Regions from separate parts of the Synechococcus sp. MU1611 genome, predicted to be linked through region 3. Evidence: predicted binding sites of a transcription regulator. Region 3 holds the regulator's gene; each other region holds the start of a gene.
What was found. Region 3 encodes NtcA, which controls nitrogen genes in cyanobacteria. Its sites were predicted from a motif close to GTANCNNNNGNTAC; they were not measured.
Positions count from the first base shown of each region.

Region 1: a site for NtcA is predicted at 2,242-2,255, ahead of FZZ92_RS05805 (DUF4278 domain-containing protein). Genes of this name have one in related genera too.
Region 2: a site for NtcA is predicted at 2,170-2,183, ahead of FZZ92_RS05840 (circularly permuted type 2 ATP-grasp protein). Genes of this name have one in related genera too.

Region 1 covers NZ_VTLC01000002.1:254,588-260,725, reverse strand. Annotated here, with positions in the region: gene FZZ92_RS05820 (Zn-dependent hydrolase) at 1-941, shown strand, start outside; gene FZZ92_RS05815 (DUF1028 domain-containing protein) at 938-1,612, shown strand; gene FZZ92_RS05810 (hypothetical protein) at 1,692-1,910, opposite strand; gene FZZ92_RS05805 (DUF4278 domain-containing protein) at 1,991-2,158, opposite strand; gene FZZ92_RS05800 (type 1 glutamine amidotransferase) at 2,373-3,131, opposite strand; gene ureC (urease subunit alpha) at 3,128-4,837, opposite strand; gene FZZ92_RS05790 (urease subunit beta) at 4,841-5,161, opposite strand; gene FZZ92_RS05785 (urease subunit gamma) at 5,172-5,474, opposite strand; gene FZZ92_RS05780 (urease accessory protein UreD) at 5,493-6,138, opposite strand, start outside.
Region 2 covers NZ_VTLC01000002.1:262,292-268,429, reverse strand. Annotated here, with positions in the region: gene FZZ92_RS05845 (alpha-E domain-containing protein) at 1-589, opposite strand, end outside; gene FZZ92_RS05840 (circularly permuted type 2 ATP-grasp protein) at 583-2,058, opposite strand; gene FZZ92_RS05835 (sodium:solute symporter family protein) at 2,374-3,804, shown strand; gene FZZ92_RS13115 (hypothetical protein) at 3,822-3,950, shown strand; gene FZZ92_RS05830 (aspartate carbamoyltransferase) at 4,112-5,227, shown strand; gene asnB (asparagine synthase (glutamine-hydrolyzing)) at 5,237-6,138, shown strand, end outside.
Region 3 covers NZ_VTLC01000004.1:32,305-38,442, forward strand. Annotated here, with positions in the region: gene FZZ92_RS08965 (hypothetical protein) at 1-140, opposite strand, end outside; gene FZZ92_RS08970 (thioredoxin domain-containing protein) at 204-779, shown strand; gene thyX (FAD-dependent thymidylate synthase) at 824-1,546, shown strand; gene dcd (dCTP deaminase) at 1,558-2,151, opposite strand; gene FZZ92_RS08985 (cob(I)yrinic acid a,c-diamide adenosyltransferase) at 2,151-2,750, opposite strand; gene rph (ribonuclease PH) at 2,895-3,638, shown strand; gene ntcA (global nitrogen regulator NtcA) at 3,697-4,413, shown strand; gene FZZ92_RS09000 (DUF3084 domain-containing protein) at 4,441-5,592, shown strand; gene FZZ92_RS09005 (resolvase) at 5,589-6,029, shown strand; gene FZZ92_RS09010 (DUF3146 family protein) at 6,013-6,138, opposite strand, start outside.

The DNA.
Region 1 (6,138 bases), on a different contig from region 3:
GTGTTCTTGCAGGTCTGGAAGCCTGCCGCGCTCTTCAGGACCAGGGCATGAGGCTGCGGCACGGCATTGAGTTGATCGCCTTTGCCGATGAGGAGTCGACCATGGTGGGTTGCAAAGGCTTGGCGGGGACGGCTTCCGCTAACCCGGAGAGTTACGTCACCAGCAACGGCCAGGCGATTCAAGAGAATCTGGCGCGAATCGGGGGGCATTGGCCTTCGCTGGCGTCGGCCCGACGCTCCGATGAGGCCTATGCCGCTTTTCTTGAGTTGCATGTTGAACAGGGCGGCGTTCTCGAGCAACGCGGGGATGCCATTGGTGTTGTTGAGGGTGTTGTTGGTCAGCGTCGGTTCAGCATCAATGTGCAGGGACAGGCCAATCACGCCGGCACCACACCGATGGGTCTGCGACAGGACGCCCTCGTGGCGGCGTCGCGCATTGTTCTTGCCGTCGAGGCGATGGCATCCCGCCATCCAGGAGATCCTGTGGCGACCGTGGGTCGACTGGAGGTTTGGCCCAATGCCGCCAATGTCGTCCCCGGCGCTGTCGCCCTGACGGTCGACCTGAGGGATGTTGACCCGACTGTTCTCGATCAATTGGTGGAGGAGTTGATGCAGCAGGTCGAAAGCATTGGTGCTGAAACGGGCTGCCCGATTTCGGTGGACCCACAGTTCAGTGTTGATCCCACCCCTGCTGATGCTGTGGTGATGGCCACGATTGCTGAGGCCTCGGCCGATCTCGGCTTGTCTCACAGCCATCTCCCCAGCCGAGCCAGCCACGATGCGCAGGAGGTTGGTCGCCGTTGGCCGATGGGCATGATTTTTGTTCCCAGTCGGGGCGGTTTGAGTCACTCAGCTGCGGAGTTCACCAGCGACGAACAGTGCTGGGCGGGCACTTCGGTGCTTTTGGAAACGCTGCTGCGGCTCGACCGCCAGCTGCCGTGACCTTTTCGATCCTGGCCCGTGATCCCAGCAACGGCCGCTTTGGCGTGGCTGTTGCCACCTGTCATCTGGCCGTTGGATCCACCGTGCCCCACATCCGCGCAGGAGTTGGCGCTGTGGCGACCCAGGCCCATACCAATCCCTATCTGGGGATCTGTGGTCTTGAACGCTTGGAGCAGAGTGCGGATGCGGAGAGTGTTTTGGCCAGCCTTCTGGCGGATGATCAGCATCGTGATCGGCGTCAGTTTCATCTGATCGACCTGGATGGTCGAACGGCCTGTTGGACGGGGCAGGATTGCGGGGCTTGGGCTGGGCACCGCCATCGGCGTGACTTGTCTGTCGCCGGCAATTGTTTGGTTGACGACGGTGTTGTGGAGGCGATGGAGCAGGCGTATCTCACCAGCGATCCCAGCTGGAAACTTGGTCGACGCCTGATGGCTGCCCTGCAGGCGGGGGAGGCTGCTGGAGGCGATCACCGCTCCGATTTCTGCACCTCAGCAGCCGTGCAGGTGAGTGGTGAAGCTGCCTTTCCGCTGTTGGACCTACGGGTTGATTTCCATGAGCGTGCGGTGGAACAGTTGATGGAGGTTTACGAACGCAGCCAGGCACTTTGGGCCCAGGAATGGAGGGATGAACTCTCAGAGTTGCCCATGCTCAACCGGTTGGTGGCTTAGTGATTCGCGTTGGTTTGTGCCATTAAAAAAAGCCCATCAACACTGGGTGTCGAGGGCTTTTTGCAAAACTCTGAATGGCTCAACTGGGGACTGTGGCTTCCCACTCCACATTCAAACCAGCTTGACGCGCATCATTGACGAGGTCGTCGATGCAATCCATTCCAAATGCAGCCTGGCCAGACAGCAAGGCATCCCATTCGCTGGCTGGGAAGTGGGTTTGCAGCCAGAACACGCCGTGCACGCTGGAGGGATTCACCTGCACAAGGCCTTTGTCGAGGCGGGAAGTGATGAGATCCAACGTCGTTGCTGAGGCTGGATCTATTACGCCCTAATCCTCGGAACTGGAATGTTCGAGTTGCTACAGATTGAGAAGTTGGCCTAGCGCGTGTAGCCCACCCCGCGGTACACGAGCTGCACCGGAGTGCGGTGGCTGTTGATCTGGCGGGATTGGTACACGTTGCGGCGGTAGACCAGCTGCACACCGGGCCTGCTCTCAGTGGCGTTCTTTTGCTGGTACTGATGCCCGCGATAGAGAAGGGTGGTCATTGGAAGGTCCTCGAAGCAAGCTCAGGTCCCCGTTCCATGGCCTGAGGCGAACTGCGCTTCGCGTGGTGCGAAGTGAACGATCGGTAGCTGTTGCTACAAAACTATTGAAGCGTTTTCGGTCGTTGTGTTGATGTTCGGTTCGATACTTGATCTGAAAAGTTTTTGCTTTTGTTTATTTTTATCCGTAGAAATTAGTTGGCCTTGCTGATGTGAATCACCTGGTCTTGCAGCACTCCTGCAGCTGATCGAGCGCAGCATTGAAAAAGTGTCGACCTTGCTCTTGCAGCTTGTCTCCAAGCCAGCGCCACTCCCGCATCAGGCGTTCGGGCCCTTCAGGCCCAAGGGCGCTCATCACATAGGTGTGGTCGTTGGCGATCCAGCGTTGCAGTGCGTCTCTGTTGATCTCGAGGTGGCATTGCAGGCCAATGGCGTGATCGCCGATTCGAAACACCTGTTCCGCACAGTGCAGCGAGGAACCAAGAAGGGTTGCATCGCCTGGCAGGTGGATGCGATCGCCATGCCAATGCAGCACCAAGCTGCTGCTCGGTTGTCCCTGCAGTAAGGCCTCATCGCTCCGTTCAGCAACCCAGTGGATTGCCCCCAGTCCCAGTTCCTTGAGTTGCTGTGGTGGCGCTCCAACCTGCAGGGGTTCCACGGATCCGCCAGCAGCGACAGCCAAGAGCTGCGCCCCCAGGCAGATGCCCAGCACCGGTCGACGCTGCTGGTGCCAGGCCGTCAACCAGTTCAGCTCGGCTTGGAGCCAGTGCAGGTCTTGACGATGCTGCTCGTTCACCCCCATTGGTCCCCCCAGCACCAGCGCGATGCTGTTCGGGCATTCACTTGGGTGCGGCAGGCGGTCGCCTCGGTCGGGCCGCAGGGTCCGGAGAGTCATTCCCCGTTCCCGTGCCAGTTGTTCCACCAGTTCGGGCCCTTCGTGGTCAACGTGCTGGATCACCAGCAGGGTGGTGGTCAAAGCAGCAGATAGCGCTGGGCGAGGGGCAGCACTTCGGCGGGCTCGCAGGTGAGCAGTTCACCGTCGGCGAACACCTCATAGGTCTGCGGGTCCACGCTCACCTTCGGCAGGGCGGAATTGAGTTTGAGAGCGCTTTTGCCCACGCTGCGGGTGTCCTTCACCGCCATGCAGGTGCGCTCCAGACCCAGTTGACGTTGGATATCAGCATCCATGGCGGCTGCGCTCACGAAGGTGAGGCAGCTGGGAGCCAAGGCTTTGCCGAAGGCGCCGAACATGGGCCTGCCGTGCACGGGCCCGGGGGTGGGAATGGAGGCGTTGGCATCGCCCATCTGGGCCCACACGATCGAACCGCCCTTGATCACCAGTTCCGGGCGAATGCCGAAGAAGCCCGGCTTCCACAGCACGAGATCGGCGAGCTTGCCGGTTTCGATCGAGCCCACCTCGCTGCTGATGCCATGGGCAAGAGCGGGGTTGATTGTCACCTTGGCGATGTAGCGCTTCAGCCGATGGTTGTCGTTGCGGTTGGAGTCTTCCGGGAGCGCACCGCGCTGCACCTTCATCTTGTGGGCGGTCTGGAAGGTGCGGGTGATCACTTCGCCCACGCGCCCCATGGCCTGGGAGTCGCTGGCGATGATCGAGAAGGCGCCGAGGTCGTGAAGGATGTCTTCGGCGGCGATCGTTTCGCGGCGAATCCGCGATTCGGCAAAAGCCACGTCCTCGGGGATTTTGGGGTCGAGGTGGTGGCACACCATCAGCATGTCGAGGTGCTCCTCGAGCGTGTTGCGGGTGTAGGGCCGGGTGGGATTCGTGCTGCTCGGCAGCACATTTGCTTCGCCGCAGATCTTGATGATGTCTGGGGCATGGCCGCCGCCGGCACCTTCGGTGTGGAAGGTGTGGATCGTGCGTCCCTTGATGGCGGCGATCGTGTCTTCCACGAAGCCGGCTTCGTTCAGGGTGTCGGTGTGGATGCACACCTGCACATCCATCCGGTCGGCCACCGACAGACAGGCATCGATGGTGGCCGGCGTGGTGCCCCAGTCTTCATGCAGCTTCAGGCCGCAGGCACCGGCGCGCACCTGTTCCTCCAGGGCTTCCGGGGTGCTGGCGTTGCCCTTGCCAAAGAAGCCCAGGTTCACCGGCAAGCCTTCGGCGGCCTGGAGCATTCGCCCGATGTGAAACGCCCCAGGGGTGCAGGTGGTGGCATTGGTGCCGGTGGCTGGTCCGGTGCCGCCGCCCATCAGGGTGGTGACGCCACTGGCCAGAGCAGTTTCGATCTGCTGGGGGCAGATGAAGTGGATGTGGGTGTCGATGCCACCGGCCGTGAGGATGTGACCTTCCCCAGCGATCGCCTCGGTGCCGGGGCCCACCACGATCGTGACCCCTTCCTGGGTGTCGGGGTTGCCGGCTTTGCCGATGCCCACGATCCGGCCGTCTTTGAGGCCGACATCGGCTTTGACGATGCCCCACCAATCGAGGATCAAGGCATTGGTGATCACCGTGTCGACGGCGCCTTCGGCTCGAGGTGTCTGGGACTGGCCCATGCCATCGCGAATCACCTTGCCGCCGCCGAATTTCACCTCGTCGCCGTACACGGTGAAATCCTTCTCGACTTCGAGGATCAGCTCGGTGTCCGCAAGGCGAACCCGGTCGCCGGTGGTGGGTCCGTAGGTCTCGGCGTAGGCCTGGCGGGAGATGCGGTAGGGCATGGGTCAGGCGTCGAGGGATCCGTTGATCTGGCCGTTGAAGCCGATGACGCGTCGGGCACCGGCAAAGGGAATGAGGTTCACGTCGCGACTGTCGCCAGGTTCAAAGCGGATGGCGGTGCCGGCGGGGATGTCGAGACGATGACCGCGGGCTGCGGCCCGATCGAATTGCAGGGCGGCGTTGGCTTCGGCGAAATGGAAGTGGGAGCCCACTTGCACCGGTCGATCGCCACTGTTGGAGACGCTCACCGTGGTGACGGGTCGTCCCGCATTCAGCTCAAGTTCACCCGGTTCGGGAAGCAGTTCGCCGGGAATGAGAGGTGCCATGGGTTCTGCCTCAGCGAATTGGGTCGTGCAGGGTGACGAGCTTCGTGCCATCGGGGAAGACGGCTTCGATCTGCACCTCGTGCACGAGCTCGGGCACGCCGTCCATCACCTGGTCCTGACGCAGCCAGGTGGTGCCTTCCTGCATCAGCTCCGCCACGTTCTTGCCGTCACGGGCACCTTCAAGCACCAGAAAACTGAGCCAGGCCACCGATTCGGGGTGGTTGAGCTTCAGGCCGCGGTTCAATCGTCGTTCCGCAAGCAGTGCCGCGGTCACGATCAGGAGTTTGTCCTTTTCCTGGGGACTGAGATGCATAGCGAAGCTCGGTCTTCTTCAGTGTGTCTCCGCTGCGGTCTCCAAAGGGTTCATGGTGGACGTTTGTCGGCGTAGAGGCTGTTCCTGCAGGGGCCAGACTCTGGGGATGCGTGGCTTTGTCAGTCCCCGGAGTGTTCGCGTGCGCTCCCAGATTCGGCTGAACCAGAAGCGGGCATCGCGGCTGGAAGTGCCGGAATAGCGGGCGATCAGCCCTTGCCCGAGGGCCCCGCAGCGCATCGTGCCCGTCAGCCCCTCACGGTCGGCCCGCGCTCCGTCCAGCAGCGTTGCGGTTGTTTCGGCGCCCATGGCCATGGGTGCGGCCCAGATCAGTGTTCCGAAAACCGGTGCACCAGCTAGGCCATGGGGGCCCTCCAGGCTGGCTCCGCCCAGTTCCACGCGATCAGCCAACTCCCATGTCGAGCCGGTTGAGGTGATGCGCTGAATCGTGAGGCTGGACCGCCATCGCCCCTGCTGCAGGGTTTCACCAGCGGCGGTTCGACCCAGGCGCACGATTTCTGCACTAACAAAGGAGGCATCCATTGGCAGGGTCACCGTCAGGTGCTGCTCGAACAAGGCATCGGCGTACAGCACCAATTCCTGCGGCAGCCATTCCAGATCACTGCCGCTGGCTAGCGAGCAGCACACGTGCTGTTGTGCAGAGCAG
Region 2 (6,138 bases), on a different contig from region 3:
ACTGCAGTTCATCCAGCACCCCGCCGACCTCCTCGGTGGACGGCAGCAGCAGGAAGTATTTGACGTCGAGGATGCGGGAGGTTTTGTCAGCGCGTTCGATCAGACGTCCCAGCTGGCTGAACAGCCAGCTCAGATCGCGGCTCAGTGTGGTGTCGGTGATCCCGTACACAAGCTGGCAGCCGCGGCGGATGATCTGCAGTTGCTCCTGCACGGGTTCCCGCCAGATGTCTTCGTCGTCTTGCAGGCTCCAGTGCAGATCATTGATCTGCTCCCACATTTCCGTGGTGATCACATCCCTGATCTGCCTTGCATTTTCCCGAGCCATCGCAATGCAGCTCACGATGCTGTTGGGATTGCTGCGGTCCAGCAGTAGGAAGCGCACCACTTGTTTGGGAGTGGCATCGGGATAGGCCACGTCGAAGCTGTTCCGATCCCCTGTCACCTCCACCAACGGCAACCATGGTTCTGCGCTCCCCGGAGGACAGTCCAGAGCCATCGCTTCACTTACTTCCAGAAAACGCGAGATGTTTTCGGCGCGTTCCAGATAACGGTTGATCCAGTAGAGCGAATCGGCAACGCGACTCAACACGGCACAGCCTCCTTTGGCTGCGGTGCCGACATCCGTTGGTCGTCGACGATCCAGGTGTCCTTACAGCCGCCCCCTTGGGATGAATTCACCACCAGTGAGCCCCGCTTGAGGGCCACCCGCGTCAGCCCCCCTGGGCTCACCCAGCTGTTTGAGCCGCGCAGCACATAGGGGCGCAGATCCACGTGGCAGGGATACAGCTCACCGTCACTGAGGGATGGCACGGTGGAGAGCTGCAGTGTGGGCTGCGCGATGAAGTTGCGGGGATTCGCACGGATCTTGGTGTCGAAGTCAGCCAGTTCCGATCGGCTGGCCTGGGGGCCGATCAGCATTCCGTAGCCCCCGGCTTCCGCCACCGATTTCACCACCAGTTGCTCGAGGTGGTCGAGCACATAGCGCTGATCGTCGGGCCGGGCACAGAGATAGGTGGGAACGTTCTCGATGATCGGCTCCTCATCGAGGTAGTAGCGGATCATTGCCGGCACATGGGCGTAGATCAGCTTGTCGTCGGCGACGCCGGTGCCGGGGGCATTGGCGATGGCGACCCGTCCTTGCCTAAGCACGTCGATCAGGCCCGGCACCCCCAGCATCGAGTCCTGCCGGAACACGGTGGGATCGAGAAAATCGTCGTCGATACGGCGGTAGATCACATCCACGGGCTTGAGCCCGTTGGTGCTGCGCATCCACACCCGGCCGTCTTCGCAGACCAGGTCCCGTCCCTCAACCAGTGCAATGCCCATCTGCTGGGCCAGATAGCTGTGCTCGAAATAGGCGCTGTTGAACACCCCGGGCGTCAGGATTGCCAAGCGAGGGCTTTCACTCCAGGGCGCCAGGTCCTGAAGGGTGCGCAGCAGATGGGAGGGATAGGCGTCGATCGGTTGAACGGCACGGCCCTCGAACAGGCCAGGGAACAACCGTTTCATCACCCGACGATTCTCGAGGAAGTAGGCCACCCCTGACGGGCAGCGCAGGTTGTCTTCCAGGACACGCCAGGTGCCATTGCCGTCGCGGATCAGGTCGAGTCCGGAGATGTGGCACCAGCGGTTGAGGGGCAGGCTGATGCCCTGCATCTGAGGTCGCCAGCCGGAGGAACTTTCCACGTCTTCCCGCGGGATCACACCGTCGTTGAGGATCTGCTGCGGGCCGTAGATGTCGGCGAGGAAGCAGTCGATGGCTTCCAGGCGTTGCAGCAGTCCCCGCTCCAGGTTGATCCAGTCGCTGCGGCCGATCAGTCGGGGTAAGGGATCGAAAGGAAGAATCCGTTCACTGCCCTTGAGGCCGGAATCGTTCAGGCGGAACGTGGCACCGAGGCGACGCAGCAGCTGGCTGGCGGAGGCATGACTGCGGTTGAGCTCGGGCAATCCCATCTGCCCCAGCGATGCAAGCAGGGTGGCCAGATCGTCGCGAGGCCTCGCCGTGTCCCTGCAGAAATATTCGTCGAAGCCGACCGTGGGTTTGTAGTCGGTGAACATTCCGATGGTCTGGGCACATTTCATCCAAGGCGTCGCCCCAACCCCCTCGGGTTGTAGTTGCTACACATTCCGCAATTTCAGGTGACAGGGCGCTGATCGCTTGATGTTTGCGTATCCGAAGGCACCTGAATCGAGGGCGAAGGGCCAGGCGGGGAAGACTCTTTTGCTTATCTGTTTCTGGAGTTCAAAGGGTCTTCGCTTTGGATGAATTGCTCTGGGCGCGACTGATCTTTGCCCTCGGTGCCGTTGTTACTGCGGCGACGGTGGTGATGATTCTGCGCGGACATCTTTATTGGAACCGAAGGGGGTCGACGGATGTCCGCTGACTCGGTTCCCTTCCTCCAGCCCGGGATCGCCTGGGCGCTGGTGGTGTTGTTCTCCGTTCTCTGGGTTGCCCTCGGGATTGCTTGGGGTCGGCGCGGTCAAGGCAATGCCGATGACTACATGCTGGCGGGGCGCAACATCGGGCTGGCCCTGAGCACCGCCACGTTGATGGCCTCCTGGGTCACCGGCAACACCACGTTGCTTGCCCCTGAATTCGGCTACAAGACCGGGCTTTGGGGCATGTTCAGCTATGCCCTGGCAGGGCTTGGACTGATCCTGTTTGCTCCCCTGGCTTCGCGGATCAAGCAGCTGATGCCCAACGGACGCACCAGCGGCGATTTCATTCGGTTGCGTTACGGGCGCCTGGCTTGGTGGGTGTTCATGGTGATCACCGCTATTTACACCCTGGGTTTTTTGATGACCCAGGCGATGGGTGCCGGACTGCTGCTGCAGGCCCTTTCAGGCTTCGATTACCACGTGGGGATGGTGGTGGTGATTGGTGTTGCCACGCTCTACACCCTGTTCGGTGGGATGCGGGCCGTGATCGGCACCGATTTCATCCAGTCGCTCTTGATCATGGTGCTGTTGGCGGTGGTGGCGGTGCTCGCTTTCCGGCAATTCCCGATGCCCGAGGTGCATGCCTCGTTGCTTGCCCGGCATCCCGATCGGCTCGATCTGCTGTTGCCTGCTGGTTTGTTGATCGCGTGGAATTCCGCCCTCTTCTCGATGGGCGAGGTGTTTCACAACAACATCTGGTGGTCTCGGGTCTTCGCTAGCCGTCGCTCGGTGGTGATGACCTCCTTTGTGTTGGGGGGGGTCGCCTGGATGAGCGTGCCGATGGTGACGGGCTCCATCGGGCTGGTGGCATTGGCGCGTGAGTTGCCTCTCGAGCAGGTGAACATGGTGTTCCCAGTGATGGCAGCTGATCTGCTCGGCGCCGGCGGCGCTGCTCTGGTGTTTGTGGTGGTGTTTGCGTCGCTCACCTCCACCCTGGATTCGCTGTTGGCATCCACCGCCGATCTTCTGGCGGAGGATGTGTACTTCCGCCTGTTGCGGCCCCAAGCCAGTGACCTGCAGCTCAAGCAGGCTGCGCGGCTGATGGTGGTGGGGTTGGCGGTCGTCACGTTGGCCCTGTCCTGGCCGCGGCTTGATTCTTTGGCGTCGGTGCTGTTCTTTACCGGTGCCCTGGTGGCCTCCACGGTCTGGCCAGTGGCCTGCGGCCTGTACTGGCGCACGGCCAATCGCACGGCTGCCATTGCGGCCATGCTCGCCGGCAGCGTTGTTGGCCTGCTCGCTTATGTGCTGATAGCGCCTTACTGCGCCGCTGTGTTTTCGGCGGCCGTATCAGCAGTCGTGATGCTGATCGGCAGTCGCACGTGGCCGGAAAGGTTTGACTTCACTTTGTTGCAGGAGGAGGGATGATCCAAAGTCTTTTTTTGATGGCCAGCCTTGTTGGACTCTCCGGCTTTCAGTTTCTGCTGGTGGCCAGTCAGCTTGCCTTGGTGCTGTCTGTGTTCGTGTTGCTACTGATTTGGTGGGTTGAGTGGCGGAACGGTCGTGTGTGGTGACGGCTGCAGGTATTAGTAACCAGCTGAACATTTTTTCCGGATCTTTGCTTAAGAAGATCTTTCTTTGTGGACGAAGGGGTGTTGTTGTTGTTACCGGTAAAAGATGTAGTTCTTGGCCTTAGCACTCGGTTTGGCAAACAGAGTGTTGATCCGATTTAGCTATGGCACAGGCAAATTCAGCAGTAGTTGAAGCGTCGTCGGTACAGATTCGGTTTCAGCCGATGGGTCCCGATGTCTATGGCCAGAACCAACCCCAGGAGCTGCTGGCTGCGATTGCCGAGGACGGAGAGCCGTTGCTGGATTTGGTGAATCAGCATGTGGTGTCGATCCAACCGTTTCGACCCGAGGCCTTGTTGCAGGTGTTTCGGCTGGCGGCGAAATTCGAGAGCAATCCAGATCGGTATTGCCGCCACAACACGCCCCTGACCGGCAAGATTCTGATTAACGCGTTTTACGAGCCGAGCACGCGCACCCGTCTCTCTTTTGACAGTGCCTGGCATCGCCTTGGTGGCAGCTCGATCAACATCACCGACAGAGCTACCACCGGGATTGCCAAGGGCGAGTCCCTTGAAGATGTCGCCCACATGTTCAACAACTACGGCGATTGCGTGGTGCTTCGGGACAGCGATCCCGGTGCTGTTTATGCGATGACGTCAACTCTGCGAATCCCGATCATTAATGCCGGCAATGGCATTGATGAACATCCGACTCAGGCAATGGCGGATCTGTACACCATCTTCAAGTGGCGGCCCAAGCTCGCCGAAGTTGAGGTGGCTGCGGCTGATCGGATTCGCATCGGAATCGTCGGGATTCCATCGCGGATGCGAACGGTTCGCTCACTGCTGAGGATCCTGGCCAAATTCCCGCAGACCGTGGATGAGGTGGTGGTGATTCATGCTCCCGGGTTGGAGTCGGATCTGCAGTTGTTCGACCCTGGGCAGTTGGAGGAGCTCGAGGCTTGCGGCATGAAGGTGCGCTGCAGCACCGATCTACAGGCTGAAGTGCCCGATCTGGATGTCATTTACATCAACGCCATCGCCTGGGTTGGCGATACCTATGAAGTGCACGGGAGAGGATTTCGCCTCACCCGCGACATGCCGTTCAAGCCTGAAGCGATCGTGCTTCATCCCTTGGCGCGGGGAGCGGAACTGAGCACCTGCCTGGATGACACACCCCACAACTGGTATTTCAGCCAGGCCAGGGGAGCTGTGTTCCTGCGGATGGCACTGCTCACCTGCATGGTGAACCGGGCCGAACGCGTCATGGATGTCGTCTGAGCGAGCGTTATGTGCGGAATCGGAGGTGTTTTCAACGCAGACCGTCGTCAGACGGTGGACCGCCAGCTGCTGGTCAACATGGCAGCGATCCAGGCCCATCGTGGGCCCGATGGCTTTGGCGTGGAGGTGCTTGATCAGGCTGGTGTTGGTTTCTGCCATGCCCGCCTCTCGATCATCGATCTGAACGAGTCACGTGGCCGTCAGCCCTTTCTCACCGATGACGGTGAGGTGCTGATGGCGCACAACGGTGAGTTTTACGACTTTCAACGCATCAGAGCGGACCTCACCGCCCAGGGGGTGCGCTTCAGCAGCAAGAGCGATTCCGAGATCCTGCTCCGGCTTTATCAGCGCCAGGGCTTGGAGGCGACCTTGCCTCTATTGCGCGGGGAATTTGCCTTTGCGTTGTTTGATCGCGCGGAGGATTGCCTTTACCTGGTGCGGGATCGCTTCGGCATCAAACCGCAGTACTGGGTGATGACGCCTGAGGGTCTGGTGTTTGGTTCCGAGTTGAAGGTGCTGTTCGCGCATCCAGCGGTTGAGCGACGCTTCACGTCGGAGGGTCTGTTCCACCAGTTGATGCAGACCATGGTTCCTGGCACCACTGCCTTTGCTGGGGTGCAACAGGTGAAGCCCGGCCATGTGCTGAAGGTGCAACGTGCGAATGGGCGGCTGGAGGTGTCGGAGTCGACCTACTGGGATGTCGACTTTCCGCGTCAGGATCAGCGCGATCGTCGCCTCACGGAGGCCGACCACATCGCTGCAGTTCGTGCGTCTTTGCTGGAGGCCGTCGAGCTGCGCATGGTGGCCGACGTGCCTGTGGGCTGTTATCTCTCCGGTGGCATCGACAGTTGTTCGATTCTCGGTTTGGCGTCAGCTGTCAGCCAGGCACCGGTGAAGGCGTTCACGATCGG
Region 3 (6,138 bases):
CAGGCCGAACTCACCCCGAAGAGAGAGGTGAACGCGGGCTGAACAACCTGCCAATGTTTCCCGAGCACAACCGCAACGAGAAACAGCACCGTCAGCAACGGCGCCCGAACCGGAAGGCTCAGCAGTCGCAGAATTGGCATGGGTGCAAGCTAGCCGCGAGCTTCCTGAGGAGCTGCCAAAGTGATGACAGCGTTTGAGGCGCGATGACACGTTCCCCAGAGTCTTCTCCCCTTGGCACGACACAGCGATGGGTGCTGGTGCTGGTCGCGGTTGCTCTCGCCCTCGGTCTGGTGATGTTGCGAGGCGGTATTCAGAGCGAAAGCCCGATGGAGCAGCTGGCGAGACGATCCCTCGACCCGCAGACTGCTTTGAACAACGGACGGCCCACACTGATCGAGTTCTACGCGGACTGGTGTCAGGTCTGCAGAGAAATGGCTCCCTCAATGCTGGAACTGGAGCAAAGTTCCCGAGAGCGACTCGATGTTGTTCTGGTGAACGTCGACAATCCCCGTTGGCAAGATCTGGTTGATCGCTACGACGTGAATGGCATTCCTCAGTTGAACCTGTTCAACGCCGAGGGGGAGCCAAGGGGCCGATCCCTCGGCCTGCGCAGCTCGGAAGAACTGCAACTCTTGAGTGCTGCACTGCTTGAGAACCAGCCATTGCCGGCCTTGCCTGGCGTCGGCAGCCTCAGCCGCCTGCGTAGTCCCTCCTCCACTGATAGCGCATTCGCGGCAACGTCGAGCCAACCAACGGCTGGACCGCGCAGCCATGGTTGACACACCTCGCCATGATCACCACAACTCGTCACTCTGACGCTCCCATGGACCGCTTCCGGGTCGATCTGATCGCTGCCACGCCGAACCCGCAGCAATGCATCTATGCGGCCATGCATCAGGACTACAGCGAAGGTTTTGTGGCCGGAGATCGTGCCAGTTGGCCTGATGAACAACGGGCTGGGGAGATCTGCGTCAAACGTTTGCTATCCGGAGAGCGCGGCCATTACGGCCCCATGGAACATGCACAGATCGTGCTGAACGTGGGCTGGTTCCCTCATTCGGTGATGCAGCAGGCCCGCACCCATCGGGTCGGCGTGAGCTTCGATGTGCAATCGATGCGCTACACGGGCGATCGCATCTGCAGAGCAGCGGATGGGGCCCTAGAGCTTGAAGAGGTGTTTTATTTGCGGCCCGTCGGCGACTACAGCGACAGGCAGGGCAAGAAATATGCCTACACGGAAGAGCTGCGCAACCAAGATCTTGATCTGTGCCGAAGCGCTGCCGAGCGATACAGGGATCTTCTCAAAACCGGCTTCTCCGAGGAGCACGCCCGCGGCATCCTTCCGTTCGACTACCGCCAGCACTTTGTGGTGAGCTTCAGTTTGCGCGCGTTTCTCCACTTCATGGATCTGCGGGCCAAACTCGATGCTCAGCTGGAGATCCGCCAGCTCTGCGATCTGATGTGGCCCCACATGGTGGATTGGGCTCCTGAGTTCGCCGCCTGGTACGAAAAAAGCAGGCTGCATCGAGCACGACTGGCCCCTTAAACCGGGGAGATCTAAACCTTGGCGAGCGTCACACGTTCGGGCTGGTGCTGGTATTTGCCCTGCCGATCGCTGTAGGTGGTCGCACAGGGATCACCCTCAAAAAACAACAGCTGACAGATACCTTCATCGGCATAGATCCGGCAGTCAGCACCGGAGCTGTTGCTGAATTCAAGGGTGAGGTGACCCTCCCAGCTAGCTTCCGCTGGGGTGGTATTCACAATGATTCCAAGGCGCGCATAGGTGCTCTTGCCCAAACAGATCACAGTGATGTTGGGAGGAACTCGAAGCTTTTCAAGCGCTACGCCAAGGCCATAAGAGTGGGCCGGAAGAATGAAATAGCGGCCGTCCTCATCTTCATGGAGAGGAGTGGGCTCGAGATTGGCCGGATTGAACCGCTTGGGATTCATCACCGTGCCGGGAACGTGCCGGAAGATCAAAAATTCCTGAGGAGACAGGCGTAGGTCGTAGCCGTAGGAGGAGCAACCAAAGCTCAGCACCGGACGCAGCTTCTGCTCCGGATCCAGATGACGGACGAGGCCGCTCTGGAATGGCTCGATCATTCCCTGCCCAGCCTGTTCAGTGATCCAGCGATCGCACTTGAGCATCAGAAACCTCGGCGCAACTCCGTGACTTGATCTGCCATCTCCACCACGCCGGCGGGGATCGCAGGTCCTGTGATGATCACATCCATCGAGGCGGGCCGCTGCTCGAGAGCTGCAATCACGTCCGATTCATTGAGGTAACCGAAGGCAACAGCCAGGCCGATTTCATCCAGGACCAACTGGTCGAGATCCCCCTGAATCAAATGCTGACGGCAGATGGACCAAACGGCAGCAACCGCCTCCGCACCGCCGGGGTGATTCGGAGAAGAGAGGCAGAGAGGCACCTCGGGCCGTAGCCAGACCAGGCCTCCACATAGTTGGACTCGACCTGCGGGCCCCTGCTGCACGCCCCCTTTGAGGAACTGACTGATCAGAACACGACTGCCCAGACCAGCGGCACGCATCGCTTGACTGAGAACACTGGCGAAACTGCCGCGATAGGGCGCTGTGTGGACCTGGAGCTGCCCTTCGGGAGCCACCAGATATAGCGGTGGAGGATCTGCAACAGGTGGCAGGGGCCTGAGTCCAGCCCGCTGCAAAGCCTGCTGATCCCTATCCAGAGAGTTCTGGAACGCTTGGGGGTCGGCAAGGCTTGTGGTCATCGCGGCAACATCCGTCCGGGCAATCCCGGCAAGACCTTGAATGTAGCGGCGAGATGACATTCCACAAGTGCATTGACACCACCCATGGTGTTTGGACGGGCGAGAACCAACCGCCTGCGAGGCTTGAAGAACTGCACACCACCGATGAGCCAAACCGCTGGAAGCCGCACCGATGGCCGTCGCCCTGAGCAATTACGGCCGTTCTCGGTGACCTGGAATCCCATGGGTTTTGCCTTGAGCTCCCTTGTGGTTCACACCGGCCGAACCGCTGTTCTCTGCAGCGTCTGCCTGGAGGACAAGGTTCCACGCTGGCGGAAGGGGGAAGGGTTGGGGTGGCTCAGCGCCGAATACCGGTTACTGCCGGGATCCACGCCGCAGCGGCAATCACGAGAGCTCATGAAATTGTCGGGCCGCACGCAGGAGATTCAACGGTTGATCGGCCGAAGCCTTCGCGCTGTGATCGACATGAAGCGACTGGGCGAGCGCACCTTGCTGATCGACTGCGATGTGATCCAGGCCGACGCCGGAACACGGACTGCATCCATCACGGGAGCTTGGCTCGGCCTTGAGCAAGCCTGCCTTTCACTCGTGGATGAGGGGATTCTGGAGCAATCGCCACTGGTCGACCAGGTGGCGGCCGTGTCCGTCGGCCTGGTGGATGGCCAGGCCTTGCTGGATCTGGACTACAGCGAAGACAGCAAAGCTGAGGTGGACCTGAATGTTGTGCAGGCTGGCGATGGTCGCCTGTTGGAGATCCAGGGAACTGCGGAGGGAGCGCCTTTCAGCCGCAGCCAACTCAATGAATTACTGGATCTGGCTGAGCCTGGATTGACATCCCTGATGCAGGCGCAACGCCAAGCGATGAGCGAGCACAGCAGAGTTACGTAATAACCGCTACACGGCGGCCACCGTTGGCTCCGTAACTTCGCCTCACAAGGGGGTTGTCATGACCAGTAGCCGAGGTTTCAGCCGATACGCCCCGCAGATGGTGGCTCCAACCCCCAGCACAGAACCGGCCAACCGCTCCCTCCTGGAAATCATCCGGGACCTGGACGGCGCCAGCAGTGAACTGGTGGACCGCAACAAGACCATCTTTTTCCCTGGAGATCCTGCTGAACGGGTCTATCTGATCCGCCGCGGCGCGGTCCGTCTCTCCCGCGTCTACGAGTCAGGGGAAGAGATCACAGTGGCCTTGCTGCGCGAGAACAGCCTCTTCGGGGTGCTGTCGTTGCTGACCGGTCAACGGTCTGATCGCTTCTACCACGCCGTAGCCTTCACCAGAGTCGAGATGGTGACGGCGCCTGCGACATCCGTGAAGGCAGCGATCGAGGCGGATACCAGCGTTGGCCTGCGCTTGCTGCAGGGCCTTTCCAGTCGGATTCTTCAGACCGAAACGATGATCGAAACGCTGACCCACAGGGACATGTCATCCCGACTGGTGAGCTTTCTGCTGGTGCTGTGCAGGGATTTCGGCGTTGCGGATGAACTGGGAATCACCATCGACCTGCGCCTGTCCCATCAGGCCATCGCCGAAGCGATTGGCTCAACGCGCGTGACAATCACGCGTCTGCTGGGAGACTTGCGTCAATCCGGTCTGGTTCAGATTGACCGCAAAAAAATCACCGTTCTGGATCCAATCGCTCTGGCCAAACGATTCAGCTAGGCAGCACGTCAACCCACAGGTGCGGCCATGAGTGGCTGGGCACTGATCCTGGTTCTGCTGGTGCTCGGGGGCGTTCTGTCGACCCTGGGTGACCGGCTGGGAAGTCGTGTTGGCAAGGCCCGCCTGAGTCTGTTCAAGATGCGCCCGCGACGGACCGCCGTTCTGATCACGGTGCTGACCGGCAGCCTGATCAGCGCACTATCGCTCGGCCTGCTGCTGCTGGTGAGCCGCCAGCTGCGGGTGGGCCTGTTTGAACTGGATGCTCTGCAAGACCGGCTCCAGGACAGCCGGCGGCAGCTCGATGCAGCCGAACGGGAACGGGAAGAGACCCGAACAGAAGCCAACCGGATCGCCGCTGAACTCAAGCAGTCACAGCAACGGGCTGACACCCTGCGCCGCGAACTGGCTCCTCTGCAGAACGAACGCGCCCAGCTCGAAGCAGAACGTGAGCGTCTGAGCCGCGACATCGCCTCCCGCGATGCCGACATCCAGCGCACGGAGGCCGAATTGAACAGCGTGCGGAGCCGAATCCGAGCTGGCGAGCAGGAACTCAAGGAACTCGAATTCAACCTGGTCGCCCTGAGGCGTGGATCGGTGGTGATCAGTAGCGGACAGACCTTGGCGAGAGCAACGGTTCGTCTCGATGCTCCTGATCAAGCGAAACAGGCTGTCGACAGGCTGCTTCAAGAGGCCAATGCCAACGCCTACGGCAAGGTGAGGCCGGGTGAAGCACCCGAACGACAGTTGATCCGCGTTCCCCGCAGCGACGTGGAACGCCTACAGAACATCATCCGCAAGCCGGACACCTGGGTGATCTCGCTGCGCTCCGCCACCAATGTGCTGCGTGGTGAAACGGCGGTGTACGCCTTCCCCGAAGTGCGTCCGAACCGCCCAGTAGCTCAAAGCGGTGACGTGCTGGCGACCACCACACTACGAACGGATGAACGCACACCAGAGGGCATTCGAACACGGCTGAACCTTCTCTTGGCATCGGCCTATGCCGAGGTGCAACGGCGAGGATCCCTGACGGAAGGACTGCAATTCGATGGATCAGCACTCTCCCAACTGGCCCAGACATTGATGGAGGGACCCAGCAAAAGCGTGGTCTTGAAGGTGATTGCCGCAGGGATCAGCTACAGCGCCGATGCTGTTGTGGTCGAGGTTGAGGCATCCCCATGAAGCGGGTGGCCGTACTCGACCCAGGCCGCTGCAAATGTGGCCTTGTGCTGGCCGATCTTCAGCATGGTCTTGTCAGCGAGGGCCATGTTCTGAGCCCAGAGGCCGTGGAACCCTGGCTCGAGCAGTGGAATCAAGACCAAGCTCTAGATCGCATCCTGATTGGCGACGGAACAGGAAGCCAAGCGTGGATCAAGCGGCTGGAAGGCCTGGGCAGCCTCACCGTGATTCCGGAGCAGGGGACCACCCTGCGGGCAAGACAGCGTTACTGGACGCTGTGGCCAGCTCGGGGTTGGCGCCGAGTTCTACCGAAAGGGCTGCGCATTCCACCGGTGGACCTGGATGCTGTTGCCGCCTTAGTCATGCTGGAAGAGCACCTGGGGTGCCGCCTGCAATGGCCAGAGCCTGCACCCACGTTCTTGCTCAAAACCTGGCCCTGACCATGAAGGTGTAGTCACCTCCTGGTTCGAGCTTGTAATCAGAACGCACCAGGAACCGCCGCAAGGCATCCTCGATCAGGGCACGTCCTAAGGACGGCTCCACCATCAG